4 regions of the Dasania marina DSM 21967 genome follow, and region 3 is predicted to be linked to each of the others. Evidence: predicted binding sites of a transcription regulator. Region 3 holds the regulator's gene; each other region holds the start of a gene.

Region 1 (3,190 bases), on a different contig from region 3:
CAGCGATTAAGCCTTTGCTAAATGAACGCTTGTGGTTGTGCCTAGGTTGGGGGGTGCTAGCCATGGTTAGTGGGGGTGTAATTCTTGTATTAACGCCGGTATCTCATCGGGGCTGAGTAGGGTGTGATTGGGGTTAATGCCCAGCTCGGCATCTAAAGGCTGTTGATGTTGTATCCACACCGAGGTGATATTGGCACTGTGAGCGCCAGCTATATCGGCGGCTAAGCTATCGCCTACGTGTATGGCTTCATGCGCTTCGCAATTAGCTAGGCTCAGGGCTTTTTCAAAAATCGAGCGGGCTGGTTTTTGCTCAGGCTCTTGGCCGCCAATAATAATATGGTCGACATACTTAGCCATCTGCAACTTCGCTATTTTGGGGATTTGCGAATACTCAGGGCCATTGGTGATCACCACTAGGGTAAAGTGCTTTTTGGCGTTGATTAAAAAATCCACTATGCCTGGGTAAAATTCTAATGCCGCGAGACGTTCGTTATCAAAGCAATCTAGAAAGCTTTGCGCCACGGGCTTAGCTACGTCCAGTATATGTTGCTGGGCCAGTAGGTCGCGTGCTAATTGTAATCTATAGCCTTGCTCACTGCGCTCAGCCAAGGGTAAGTACTTAGCGCGTTCACTGTCGCTCCACATACGGTATATACCAGCTACATAGGCTTCGGCAAAGCGCTGGCCATTAATAGGGTTAAGGCTTTGTTCGGCCAGCTGGCCTAGTTTCTCGGTGGCTAGCGCGTTGGCGGCGAGGGTGTTGCAGAGGGTTTCATCCATGTCTAGAAACAGGGCTTTTAACATTAACAACTCCGAGTGTTATTGGTGAAAAAGCATTATACGGCAATGGCCCTATAATGGCTCTCTGACTGTGCTTTATACAGTTGTTTGAGGCCGTAGCTAGACGTGGACAAATACCTTACACTTAGCAGCAGGCGGGCTGGGCAAATAATGATGAAAAAAAGTGAGAAAGATATTTGCCAAAATAACTGTTTATGTGTACAGTTCTTTTTACTGTTTGCTTATACAGTGTTTTTACCTTTATTTACCTCTAGGGGAGGGAGCAACAACTACCTTTCCCCAGAGCTGAAAAATAAGCAGGCACATACGCAGTAGCAGCTAGCAAAAACAGGCAGTAACAATATACATAACAACACGCAGTAACAAAAAAGTACTATGCGAGCTTGAACTAAGCCGTTAACGATTAACAAAGATCTGCGATCTACTAACAAGAGAGTGAATTATGGATACCAATAAAGAAAAAGCCCTACAAGCAGCACTAAGCCAGATTGAACGACAATTCGGTAAGGGTACCGCTATGCGTATGGGCGACAAGCCTGTAGAGCGTATACCGGCTATTTCTACCGGCTCTCTTGGCCTAGATATCGCGTTAGGTATAGGCGGCCTGCCTAAAGGTCGTATCGTTGAAATATATGGCCCAGAGTCTTCAGGTAAAACCACCTTAACACTACAGGCTATAGCCGAGTGTCAAAAGCAGGGCGGCACCTGTGCCTTTATCGATGCCGAGCATGCCCTAGATCCTATTTACGCCGAAGCGCTGGGGGTTAATCTAGATGAACTTATTATCTCGCAGCCCGATACCGGTGAGCAGGCCTTAGAAGTTACCGATATGCTAGTGCGTTCGGGCTCTATAGATATGATAGTCATAGATTCGGTAGCCGCCTTAACCCCTAAAGCCGAAATTGAAGGGGATATGGGTGATCACCACGTAGGTTTACAAGCACGCCTAATGTCACAGGCACTGCGTAAGCTAACCGGCAACATTAAAAACAGCGGCTGCTGTGCCATCTTTATCAACCAGATTCGTATGAAGATAGGCGTGATGTTTGGTAACCCTGAAACCACCACCGGTGGTAATGCCTTGAAGTTTTATTCTTCAGTACGTTTAGATATACGTCGCATCGGTGCGGTTAAAGACGGCGAGGAAGTAATAGGCAACGAAACCCGGGTTAAGGTAGTGAAAAACAAAGTATCGCCTCCCTTTAAACAAGCGGAATTCCAAATCCATTATGGCAAAGGCATATACCATATGGGTGAAGTAATAGACTTGGGCGTTAAGATTAATTTGGTTGATAAATCTGGCGCTTGGTATGCTTATAAAGGCAACAAGATCGGTCAAGGTAAAGCTAACGCAGCGCGTTTTTTAAGTGATAACCCAGAGATGGCCGCTGAAATTGAAAAACAGATTCGCGATGAGCTGTTAGTGGTGCCTACGTCTAATGCTGAAAAAGCAGAGATAGCCAGTAAAGCGGCGGCAGTAACAGCAAAAGAAGCAGCAAAAGCCACGGCAAAAACTACAGTAACAGAAGACGCTGTGGCGGCTGAATAAGCCTGCCCTAGTTGGCTAACTAGCGGACGTGCTGCTATGGAAAATTATCATCAAGGTGATGACGCAGCACGCGAGCTAGAGTCAGAAAAAAGATCTAAAAAAACCCCAAAAAATCCCCCTCGTGATATACGCCTAGCGGCTATGAATTTATTAGCCAGACGTGAGCACGGCTATCAAGAGCTGTACAGCAAACTAAGCAGCAAATTCGCTAAATCTGAACACCATCCCCCAGCCCTTATTGATGAGCAGCTGAAAATGCTACGAGAGCAAGGTTTGCAAAATGATGAGCGCTTTGTGGAAGCGTTTATTAATAGCAAGAAAAATAGCGGCAAGGGCCCTATGGTGGTGCGGCAACAGCTGCAGCAAAAAGGCGTAAACGCCGAGCTGATAGCGTTGGCATTAGAGGCGGTAGAAGGGGAGTGGTTTGCTCTCGCGCAAGCGCTGTATGAGCGCAAATACCAAGGCGAACCCTTTACCGGCCATAAAGAAAAAGCCAAGCGCATACGCTTTATGCAAAGCCGAGGCTTTAGCTTTGATTATTTTCTGCATTTACTGACCACACCTAGCATTTAATATTTACATCTTCACGCCACCTGTTACTACAGGATTTTTTTGAGCTTATTTACAGTAGATCTCGCTAATGTAGTTATTTCTTAGTGAGAGTAATGCTATCTCTGTATAGCGGCAGGTAGTTTGGTGGTAGTGGGGGTGGTGTCGGGCTATGTAGTAACCCCCTCTCTTTATTGGTTGTCAGCTTTTGTTTGCGCAGGCTGAGTATTTGCAGGTATCACTAATACCTGTGCTATGGGTATACTGATGTCACGTATGCCGTGGAATCAG
Region 2 (3,190 bases), on a different contig from region 3:
ATCTTGTTTAGTTCTCTCTTTTACAATACCAACAATTTTAATTTCTTGTTCGCGCGGAACATCACCTGGTAAAGATTGAGGTTTACTTTGCTTGGGTTGATAAGTTTTTTGTTGTTTGATGGCTTTAGGCGTTTCTTTAACGCCTAGTGCTATTAATAGTTTTGAATAAGAGATTTCAAATTCATTTGGGTTGGTAAAGTCAGCATATAGCTTATCTGAAAGAGAAGCATGGAGTTATGACTTAGAAAAACTGACGACATGCGCGATATATCCTTGTAGTGCTAACGTTTTTAGCAGGGGCGACCACGAAGTTGTGATCTTGTTAGTGATTACTAAGAAACATGCATGAACTCCATAAACCTATTGTCGATCTCTTTAAGTTGGGCACCAAACCATTTTTTATGCGCAGCCCGTTCAGATGCATGTGTTGAGGTGTGTTCATCCTCAGACCACTCCATTAAATCTACTGACTTAGACCATAGTTGGTTGATGTATTCCTTTATTTCCTTATTGAAAAGAAATTCAGCTCCCACAGTACCTGCGCTGAAGGCTTGCTGTAGAGCAAGATCTTTTTGGTTTCCTTGTATTACTACAATAATATAGTTTCGTATTGCATCGTAAACAGCATACCTTTTATCGAATAGATCAATCTGAAGCTTTCTTCTATTGGTTCTGTATTGCTGCACAGCGATGTAAGACCCCAATGCAGCGATGGCTATAGGAATTAAGGCCGTGAAGAAATCAATAATCGGAGTATATTTTGCTATCAGGCAAAGAAAGTTATCAGTCATTGTGTTCTCTTAACGAGCCTGTAGAAAAACGTTTTGACATAATCGTCCGTCTATAGCTCTCTTCTTATTGGTTTTATGGGATGATTCCAAGCTGTGTAGAAACCACCCACTTCAATTTGACATAATGCCATATTATACGTATTTCATCATACTGCATAGCGAGCCTAAAAGACCCTAGACTAAGTCGCTGAACAGCCGCTATGGGGCGTTTTGCGACGGTCAGACTTAATGTAGCCCTATGCTGGCAATCTGTCAGGTCGAGTCTGAGTCACTACATCTAAGGCTATCTAAGGTCATCCAAGCACACAGCATAACTCCAAATTGACAAGCAGTTACCGCCCCACTATTATACTGTTTTTATATACAGTATATTAGATTATGATTATTAAACCTCTTTGCCTCATCCATACCACATACGACACCCCATCTCACGCCCTAGAGATGCTTAAAAGTCGCCTATCCTGTGGGTTCCCTAGTCCTGCTGATGACTATTCAGAGACTATGCCTAGTCTTAGTGAGCTTCTCATAAAACATCCCTCTGCAACCTATCTAGCGAAGGCTCAGGGGGACTCTATGGTTGAAAGAGGAATACTCGACGGCTCACTTCTAATCGTTGATCGAGCCATTGAATCTCAACATAACTCTACTATCGTCGCATCTATTGCCGGTGAACTAACCATAAAAATCCTAGATCTAAAAACACGACAACTTAAACCAGCCAACCCAAAACACGCATCTATACCAATTCCTGAAAACCTTGATGTGATCTGTGAAGGTACAGTTACCTTCTGTATAACTCCACAAGCTAATTGCGCTTTCTCATGTTAGCGCTCGTTGATTGCAATTCATGCTATGCCAGCTGCGAACAAATCTTCCAGCCAGATCTTCGTGGTAAACCTGTAGTAGTTCTCTCAAATAATGATGGCGTGATAGTTACACGTAACAAAGAAGCTAAAGCACTAGGTATTCCAGACCTTCAACCCTACTTCAAAATCAAAGACCTATTACAGAAACATAACGTAACAGTTAGATCATCAAACTATGAACTCTATGGAAGTGTCTCCACGAATATAATGACCTTGCTGGAAACGTTCGGAAATAGTATTGAGGTTTATAGCATTGACGAAGCTTTTCTGGATGTAACCGGATTCAACAACCTTATAACTCATGGTCATGACATTAAGAACGCGTGCTGGAAGCAACAACGCATGCCTGTATGCGTTGGAATCGCTAGAACTAAGACACTTGCAAAACTTGCCAATCACTTAGCTAAAAAGTCAGATCGACTTAACGGGGTGTGTTTAATTGATGATATCGAAAGCTGGAATAAAGTCTTTAGTAAGATTGATACTGGGAAGGTATGGGGAATAGGGTCTCGTATCAGCAAACAAATGAAATTGATGAAGATCAACACCATTTTAGACCTTAAACAACAATCACCTAAAAGTATGAGGGATAGGTTTGGTGTTGCTGTTGAGCGAACAGTAAATGAACTGAATGGCACTCCATGCTTAAAACTAGAATCACAACCACCACCCAAGCAACAGATATTCAGCAGTAGATCTTTCAGCAATAAAATAACAACACTACACGAACTTAATGAAAGCATAGCTAATTACGCAGCAAGGGCAGCAGAGAAACTAAGGGGGCAGAACAGCTTTACGAAGCGTATATACGTCATGATTCAAAGCTCTCGGCATGCATCGACAGCTTATAACAACAGTCAGTCAGTACCGCTTTTATATCCAACAAACGATAGTCGATTGATAATCAAGGCTGCACAGAAATTAGGAACACGCTTGTTTAAGGATGGCATCGATTACGCTAAAGCAGGCGTAGGATTGATGGAGCTATCAAATCGAGGCATTAAACAAGCTGACCTCTTCACTCCACAACAGTCAGTTCAATCTGAATTAACAATGAATACCTTTGATGGCATTAACATACGGTATGGCAAAGGAACTGTATTTATTGGTTCGCAGGGCATTCAACGTCAATGGACAATGGCAAGAAGCATGAAATCGCCAGCGTACACAACGAGATTCTCGGATATTCCAGTCATAAAGCTATAGGAAAAACTTGTTGAAATATATCATGGGTAATAAGCAGAATCGTTTTCATCAGGGCACTTAACATGCTTTAAGTGTAGTAGCTAAAACTTAAACGAGCGTAACTCCTATTCCAATCGCACGGTCGGCTCTGTACAAAAGAAGCCGGTCGCCAAAAGTTAAAGTGCCCCATGCTACAATTAAAACCATTTTTTATGTGAAACCTCAACCCAAGAGCGAAATAAAAATAGAAACCGTATGAAATCAAAAAAAATGTCCTAGCGTTTCGCTTCGTTTTCCTACGCTAAGAAAATAGGAAGTGAAGTGCCAGCCCCCTATGCCTTCGGGAGC
Region 3 (3,190 bases):
GAAGGATAAACCTATGAATAGCTGTAAAGTGGCTGGGGCTGCCGTGTTGGCATTACTACTCACAGCTTGCGAGCCCGCCTATATTATTGATGGGGCTCAGCATTACTCTCGCCAATTGGGCATAGTTAATGACTATAATATTAGCCGCTGGCACAGCTATGTTTATGCCCGCGAAAGCAGTTTCGTCATTGCTGGGCTAGTGGCTGATAAAAACATACAGCAACCTTTATTGCAGGTGTCAGAGCAGGCCTTTGCGGTGTATTTTGCCCGAGCAGTGTCGGTGAATACCAACACATTTGCGGCAGCGTTACAGCAGGCCAAATCGCAGCGGGCCAGTTTTTTGGCAGTGTTTACGCTAAGTTCGTTACAGCAATTTCAAAATCTGGATGGCAGTTACGAAGCCGGCTATCAACAGGCCGATGTATTAATTACCCTTTATGATGTCAACTCGGCAAAAGTGGTGGATAAGGTGAGCCTAAAGGCCAGTAAATCGTTGTTGTCATTTGCCGGTGAAAATATCACAACACTGCTGCATAAACCTATGTTGGCCGTAGCTGCGGAGCTTAGTGGTGGCCAGTAAATCATTAGCCAGTATAGAGGCTTACCTAAAAGACCAGCCTCAGCGCCCTCCTGTTGAACAGTGGCAGCCTACTTTGAGTGGCGATATTGATATCGTTATTAAAGAGGATGGATCATGGTGGCATGAAGGCGGCGAGATTAAGCGGCAACCCTTGCTGCGTTTGTTTGCCTCTATCTTAAGGCGCGAAGACGATGGCGAGTACTATCTGCTTACCCCCGTAGAAAAATGGCGTATTCGGGTTGAGGCTGAGGTTTTTCAGGCTATAGACTATCAAATACTGCAGGAGCAGGGCCAGCCAGCGTTTATTTTTACCCTCAATACCGGCGCCAAATACGTCTTATCAAAACAATACCCGTTGCAAGTCAGTAGCAACCCGCAGGGTGAACCTATACCTATATTGCTGGTAGACCGGGGGTTGAGTGCCAGAATATCGCGCAACTGCTACTACCATCTTATCGATGATGCGCAGTTGCAAAGTGAGGACGCTTATATAGAAAGTTGTGGAGAACGTTTTAGCTTAAGCGGCCAATAGTTTGGTGGTCCGTTATTACTGCTGCTGTTGAATAAAACAAACGCTGTTTAGCACAACAGCACAAGGCTTAAGAGCTGCGCCTAACCACGCCTACACTTAAACCCTCTATAGCAAAGTCTTGCTGCCTCAAATCTACCTCTATAGGTTGGTAGTCGGGGTTTTCGGGTAGTAGTTGTATTTGATATTTACTGCGTGTGGTTTTGTAGCGTTTAACGGTGACTTCATCATCGATGCGGGCAATCACAATCTCGCCATTATTGGCCTGCGCTGTGCGGTGTACGGCCAGTAAATCCCCTTCATATATGCCCACATCTATCATGCTGTCGCCGCGTACTCTTAAAAAATAATCGGCATGGGGGCTAAAGAACGAGCTGGGCATTTCGCAATAATCTTCTATGTGCTCAGTAGCCAGTATAGGGCTGCCAGCGGCAACTTGTCCCACGATGGGTATACCCTTGTTTTCGGGTAAGCGTATGCCTCTAGAGGCACCGGGGATAACTTCTATGGCACCTTTGCGGGCCAGCGCTTTTAAATGTTCTTCGGCGGCGTTGGCGGATTTAAAGCCCAGATCCTTGGCAATTTCGGCGCGGGTAGGTGGGTAGCCGGTTTCTTCTATATGGGTTTTTATTAGGGCTAATACTTCGGCCTGGCGTGCGGTTAATTTACTCATGTCCAATCCGTCTGTTTTTATGTACAGTGGCTGTGATTATATACAGCATTGTCGGCACTGCAAGCCTTTTTATTATTCCCTGGGCTGCTGATTAGTTAAATTGAACGACTGCAGTAGAAGGCTTTACATGTCGTCCAGCACACCATTCATAATATCGGTTTCTATGTAACTAACAGGGCTGGACCATTCTTCGGGGCGTATGGCGGCATCGGGATCTAGCGAGTCTTCATGACTTAGCTCATAAGCATTGCGCCAATCCTCAGGTTCCTCTACTTCCAATAGTTGTAATTCATGCCAGTTTTCAAGATCAAATTCGTTAATCTCGCCATCGATATGCTGTGTTTCTATGGTTTGACTTATATCGTCTACGGCAACGACCTCAAAAATACCGCCACCCTGTAATTCTTTATACCAATTGCCAACACTAGGCATAATATTTCTCATTGCTTTTATCCTCATTTCTTATGGCTACACACAAGTAATAACAGCTAAATTTTTACTGTCCAGTGTTATAAAAAGAGCAAAAATGCATCAACACAGCCGGTAATCAATTGCAATCAATAAAAAAACAGTGATGATTCAATGGCTTAGCTTTTGGTGTAGGTAAATGCGGTAAATGCCAGCTAGTTTTAATATGCTTATGGTATATAAATGCATAATTACTGGATAAAATTGTATAAATTACTTAGGCTGCCGTTTGTTTATAGGCACAGAAAAATGAAAAAGAGAGGGCAATGGCTATCAATTTCTTACAAGATTTACTTGATGTTTTTCAGTTAGAAGATTACCCCTGGCTGTGGGAAGTCTTTGCGGTGGTACTGCTAACCTTAATCGTCAGCTATTTTGTTCGCTTTTTATTTTCGCGCTTAGAGCGGCAGTTTAAAAAAACGGCTAATAAGTGGGATGATGCTATTTTTGCCGCCGGTCGTAGGCCCGCTTTTATTATGGTGTGGTTAATGGGCGCTAGCTTGGTACTGGATATTATACGAGCAAAGTCTGAGGCCTATATTTTTACGTTGATAGCGCCCACTAGAGAAGTGCTGTTCATTGCCATATTAACGTGGTTTTTAGTACGCTTGGTTAAGCGTATAGAGCAGCAATTAATTGCTGGCGACAGCGCTGAATCCTCGGTTGATGAGGCCACTGTTTTTGCTTTAGGTAAACTATTGCGTACGGCGGTGATTATTACCGCTAGTTTAATGATGCTGCAAACTTTGGGTTTTAGTATTTCCGGGGTGCTGGCCTTTGGCGGTGTCGGCGGCATAGCCATAGGCTTTGCGGCCAAGGATTTATTAGCTAACTTTTTCGGCGGCTTAATGGTGTATTTAGACCGGCCTTTTATTATTGGCGACTGGATACGTTCACCCGATAGATCTATAGAAGGTACGGTGGAGGACATAGGTTGGCG
Region 4 (3,190 bases), on a different contig from region 3:
ATTATGCAAAAAATAGCTAAGCCTATAGAGTCGCTAAAAAATTGGGCCAAATCGCTAAACCAAGACACGATTCAGAACGCGCCACCAGACTTCAGCTACAACGAACTCAATGTGTTAGCGGAATTAGTGCAAAGCAGTTTAGCTTCGGCACACCAAAGCTTAGAGCGTGAGCAGCGCTTTTTAAGCTATGCCAGCCACGAATTACGTACACCTATTGCGGTTATACGCAGCAATGTAGATTTATTAAAACGCTTAAGTGAAAAAGACCCCATCAGCGACAAGCAGCAACTCACCTTACAGCGCATAGAGCGCGCAGGCCTAACCATGAGTGGTTTAACCGAAACCTTACTTTGGCTTAGCCGTAATGACGAACAAACCGTTGCGCCAGAGCCCATAAAACTCAATGAAAAAATACAGCAACTATGCAGCGACCTCAACTATTTACTCAACGGCAAAGCCGTTGAAGTCACCGTAGAGGCCGAAGCCTGTAACGTGAATATAGAAGCCACCGCCTGCCATATAGTGTTAAGCAATCTTATTCGCAATGCTTATCAGCACACCCAACAGGGCAAGGTGGCAATCAAACAACAAGATAGCCGGGTCACCATCACTAATAGTAACGATAGCGATAATACTAAAGCCCCTAAAGTTGAAGCTGGCGATAAAGAAGTCGCGTTAGGTTACGGCCTAGGCTTACAGCTCAGTGAAAAAGTGATTCAGCGCCACGGTTGGTTTTATGAGGTTACAGAGACGCAAGGAAATTATCACGTGACAGTTGATTTTGGGGGTGAGTAGTTTTGTGGTTGGGTGAAACTGAGGGGTAAATAGTTTAATTGGGGCCAGAAGTTAAGCTTCAAAGACTCTGAGCCCCTTGATCTCGCTATTAACAGTACGTTAGGTTAATAGCGCCAGCTAGGAGGCTTAAAATTTATAGCCTATGGCCAAAGTATAAACGTAAGGATCTAGATCTACATCGCTGCTGATGGTGTTGCCACCTTCAAAATTAATTGTTGCGGTGGTGTTTATATCTATCCAGCGTATAGACGCGTTGACTAGCCAGTTATCGTCAATGGCATAATCGGCACCCACTTGCAGAGCAATACCCCAAGAGTCATCTAATGCTACATCAGCTCCCGTCAAACCCAAGCCACTCAAAGCGGTATCGGCGGCATGAGTAATATCTTCATCAAAGAAAATCGTGTAGTTAATGCCGGCACCTAGATAAGGCTTAAAGGCGCTGCTGCTATCAAAGTAATAAATGGCTGATAGCGTGGGCGGCAGCTGCTTAACATCGGCAATATCTAGGCCGGCTAGCTCACCCGTAGCTGTTGCTGTATGGCGAAAAGGTGTGGCGGCCAGTAACTCAACTGCCCAGTGCTGATCTAAAACATAGCTAGCCGTTATGCCCAACTGAGTGTTGCTATCCACCGCTAAGTCGCTAGTGCGGCCTGTTAATGAGAGCACGCTGCCATTTAACGCAATCGCCTCGCTGTTTTCTTGCGGCTCTACCGTGGTGGCACCGGCGCGAATAATAATATCACCGGCCTGGTAAGCAAAAGTGGGAGTGGCAATGGCTGCGCTTAGGCCTACAATACAGGCTAACTGGGATACTGCTTTCATAAATTTATACTCTGGAATAAGGTTCTCGATGCTGATCACACCGCGGCTAATTTATGGCAGTCATTTAATCACAAGGCTAATAAGCATGTTTTGATGTAAATTAAGTTTTTTGTGTTTCGATGGGACAGAGTCTTTGAAAGCAGCTTGACAGACACTGTGTTTATGTACAGTATATGCCGATCTATGAAAATACTCCTTTTACCCAAATATGGCAGTGCTGTAGCGGCGGGCTTTCCGTCTGCCGCCGATGATTTTTTAGAAAATAATCTGGATCTTAATCAGCATCTTATCCGTCACCCTGCCGCCACTTACTTAGCCAGAGCCCAAGGTAGCTCTATGACTGGGCGCGGTATTTTTGATGGCGATACCCTCATTGTTGACCGGGCCATTGAGCCCAAGCATGGCAATATAGTAATAGCTGCCTTAGATGGTGAGCTAACCTGCAAAATTTTAGATAAACACAAGCAGCAATTAGTCGCTGCTAATCCCAAAATAAAGCCCATAGCCGTTGCTGAAAATAGCGAGCTAATAATAGAGGGCGTGGTTATACACTCCATTCGTCACCATGTACGCCTTAGTTGATTGCAATAGCTTTTATGCTAGCTGCGAACAAATATTTAGGCCCGACTTGCGTGGCAAGCCCGTGGTGGTGTTATCAAACAACGACGGCTGTATTGTTGCCCGTAGCAAAGAGGCAAAAAACTTAGGTATACCTGACTTACAGGCTTTTTTTAAAATAGCTCATCTGCTGCGCCAAAAAGGCGTGCACGTGTTTAGCAGTAACTACTGCCTGTATGGCGATATTAGCCATAAAGTAATGAGCACACTGCAAAACTATTCGCCCGATATAGAAGTGTATTCCATCGACGAAATGTTTTTATGTTTGGCGGGTGTGCAAGAGCCACTAATAGCCTATGGCCAAACGATCAAACAAACCGTTTGGCGCGATATACGCATGCCGGTAAGTGTAGGTATAGCACCGACTAAAACCTTGGCTAAATTAGCCAATCACGCCGCTAAAAAAATACCAAAAGTACAAGGTGTATGCCTATTAGACAGTCAAGAAAAATGGCAGTGGTTACAAAAGCGTTTACCTGTTACCAAAGTGTGGGGCATAGGCAGCCAGTTAGGTAAGCGGCTAAACGCAATCAATATAGTTAACATTTATGACTTAGCTACGGCCAATGCAAAGCACTTACGCAAGCAATTTAGTGTTGATGTTGAGCGCATCATAGAGGAGCTAAATGGAAAACCGGCTTTGTCATTAGAGCTGCAGCCAACGGCAAAAAAACAAATATTTTGTACCCGCTCATTTGGCGAAAAACCAACCGAGCTAAAACCGTTAGCACAAGCGATAAGCGCCTATGCAGCGCGAGCCTGCGAAAAACTTAGAGCGCAAAAGCAATATTGCAAAAGCATACAAGTGTTTATTAATACCTCACCCTATGACAATAATTACTACAGTCAACAATTGGTAGTGCAATTACCCTATCCCACCGACGACAGTAGAATTATAATTGCAAACGCCAACAAGGCCTTAAAGATTATTTATAAAGAGGATAAGCGCTAT

What was found. Region 3 encodes LexA, which represses DNA repair genes until DNA is damaged. Its sites were predicted from a motif close to ACTGTNTNTANANACAGT; they were not measured.
Region 1: the regulator LexA is predicted to act here: its motif matches at 1,014-1,031, upstream of recA (recombinase RecA).
Region 2: the regulator LexA is predicted to act here: its motif matches at 1,142-1,159, upstream of umuD (translesion error-prone DNA polymerase V autoproteolytic subunit).
Region 4: the regulator LexA is predicted to act here: its motif matches at 1,774-1,791, upstream of B067_RS0103090 (LexA family protein).

The regions. Positions count from the first base shown of each region.
Region 1 is NZ_KB891578.1:45,728-48,917, forward strand. Features, by position in the region: gene B067_RS0108715 (AzlC family ABC transporter permease) at 1-64, opposite strand, end outside; gene B067_RS0108720 (HAD family hydrolase) at 67-804, opposite strand; gene recA (recombinase RecA) at 1,244-2,350, shown strand; gene B067_RS0108730 (regulatory protein RecX) at 2,387-2,923, shown strand.
Region 2 is NZ_KB891590.1:21,414-24,603, forward strand. Features, by position in the region: gene B067_RS0117645 (hypothetical protein) at 333-791, opposite strand; gene umuD (translesion error-prone DNA polymerase V autoproteolytic subunit) at 1,233-1,619, shown strand; gene umuC (translesion error-prone DNA polymerase V subunit UmuC) at 1,613-2,863, shown strand.
Region 3 is NZ_KB891585.1:476,826-480,015, reverse strand. Features, by position in the region: gene B067_RS0111745 (DUF4823 domain-containing protein) at 14-580, shown strand; gene B067_RS0111740 (DUF1285 domain-containing protein) at 570-1,112, shown strand; gene lexA (transcriptional repressor LexA) at 1,180-1,782, opposite strand; gene B067_RS0111730 (DUF6763 family protein) at 1,906-2,226, opposite strand; gene B067_RS0111725 (mechanosensitive ion channel family protein) at 2,517-3,190, shown strand, end outside.
Region 4 is NZ_KB891575.1:668,765-671,954, reverse strand. Features, by position in the region: gene B067_RS0103100 (sensor histidine kinase) at 1-795, shown strand, start outside; gene B067_RS0103095 (OmpW/AlkL family protein) at 922-1,620, opposite strand; gene B067_RS0103090 (LexA family protein) at 1,804-2,202, shown strand; gene B067_RS0103085 (Y-family DNA polymerase) at 2,186-3,190, shown strand, end outside.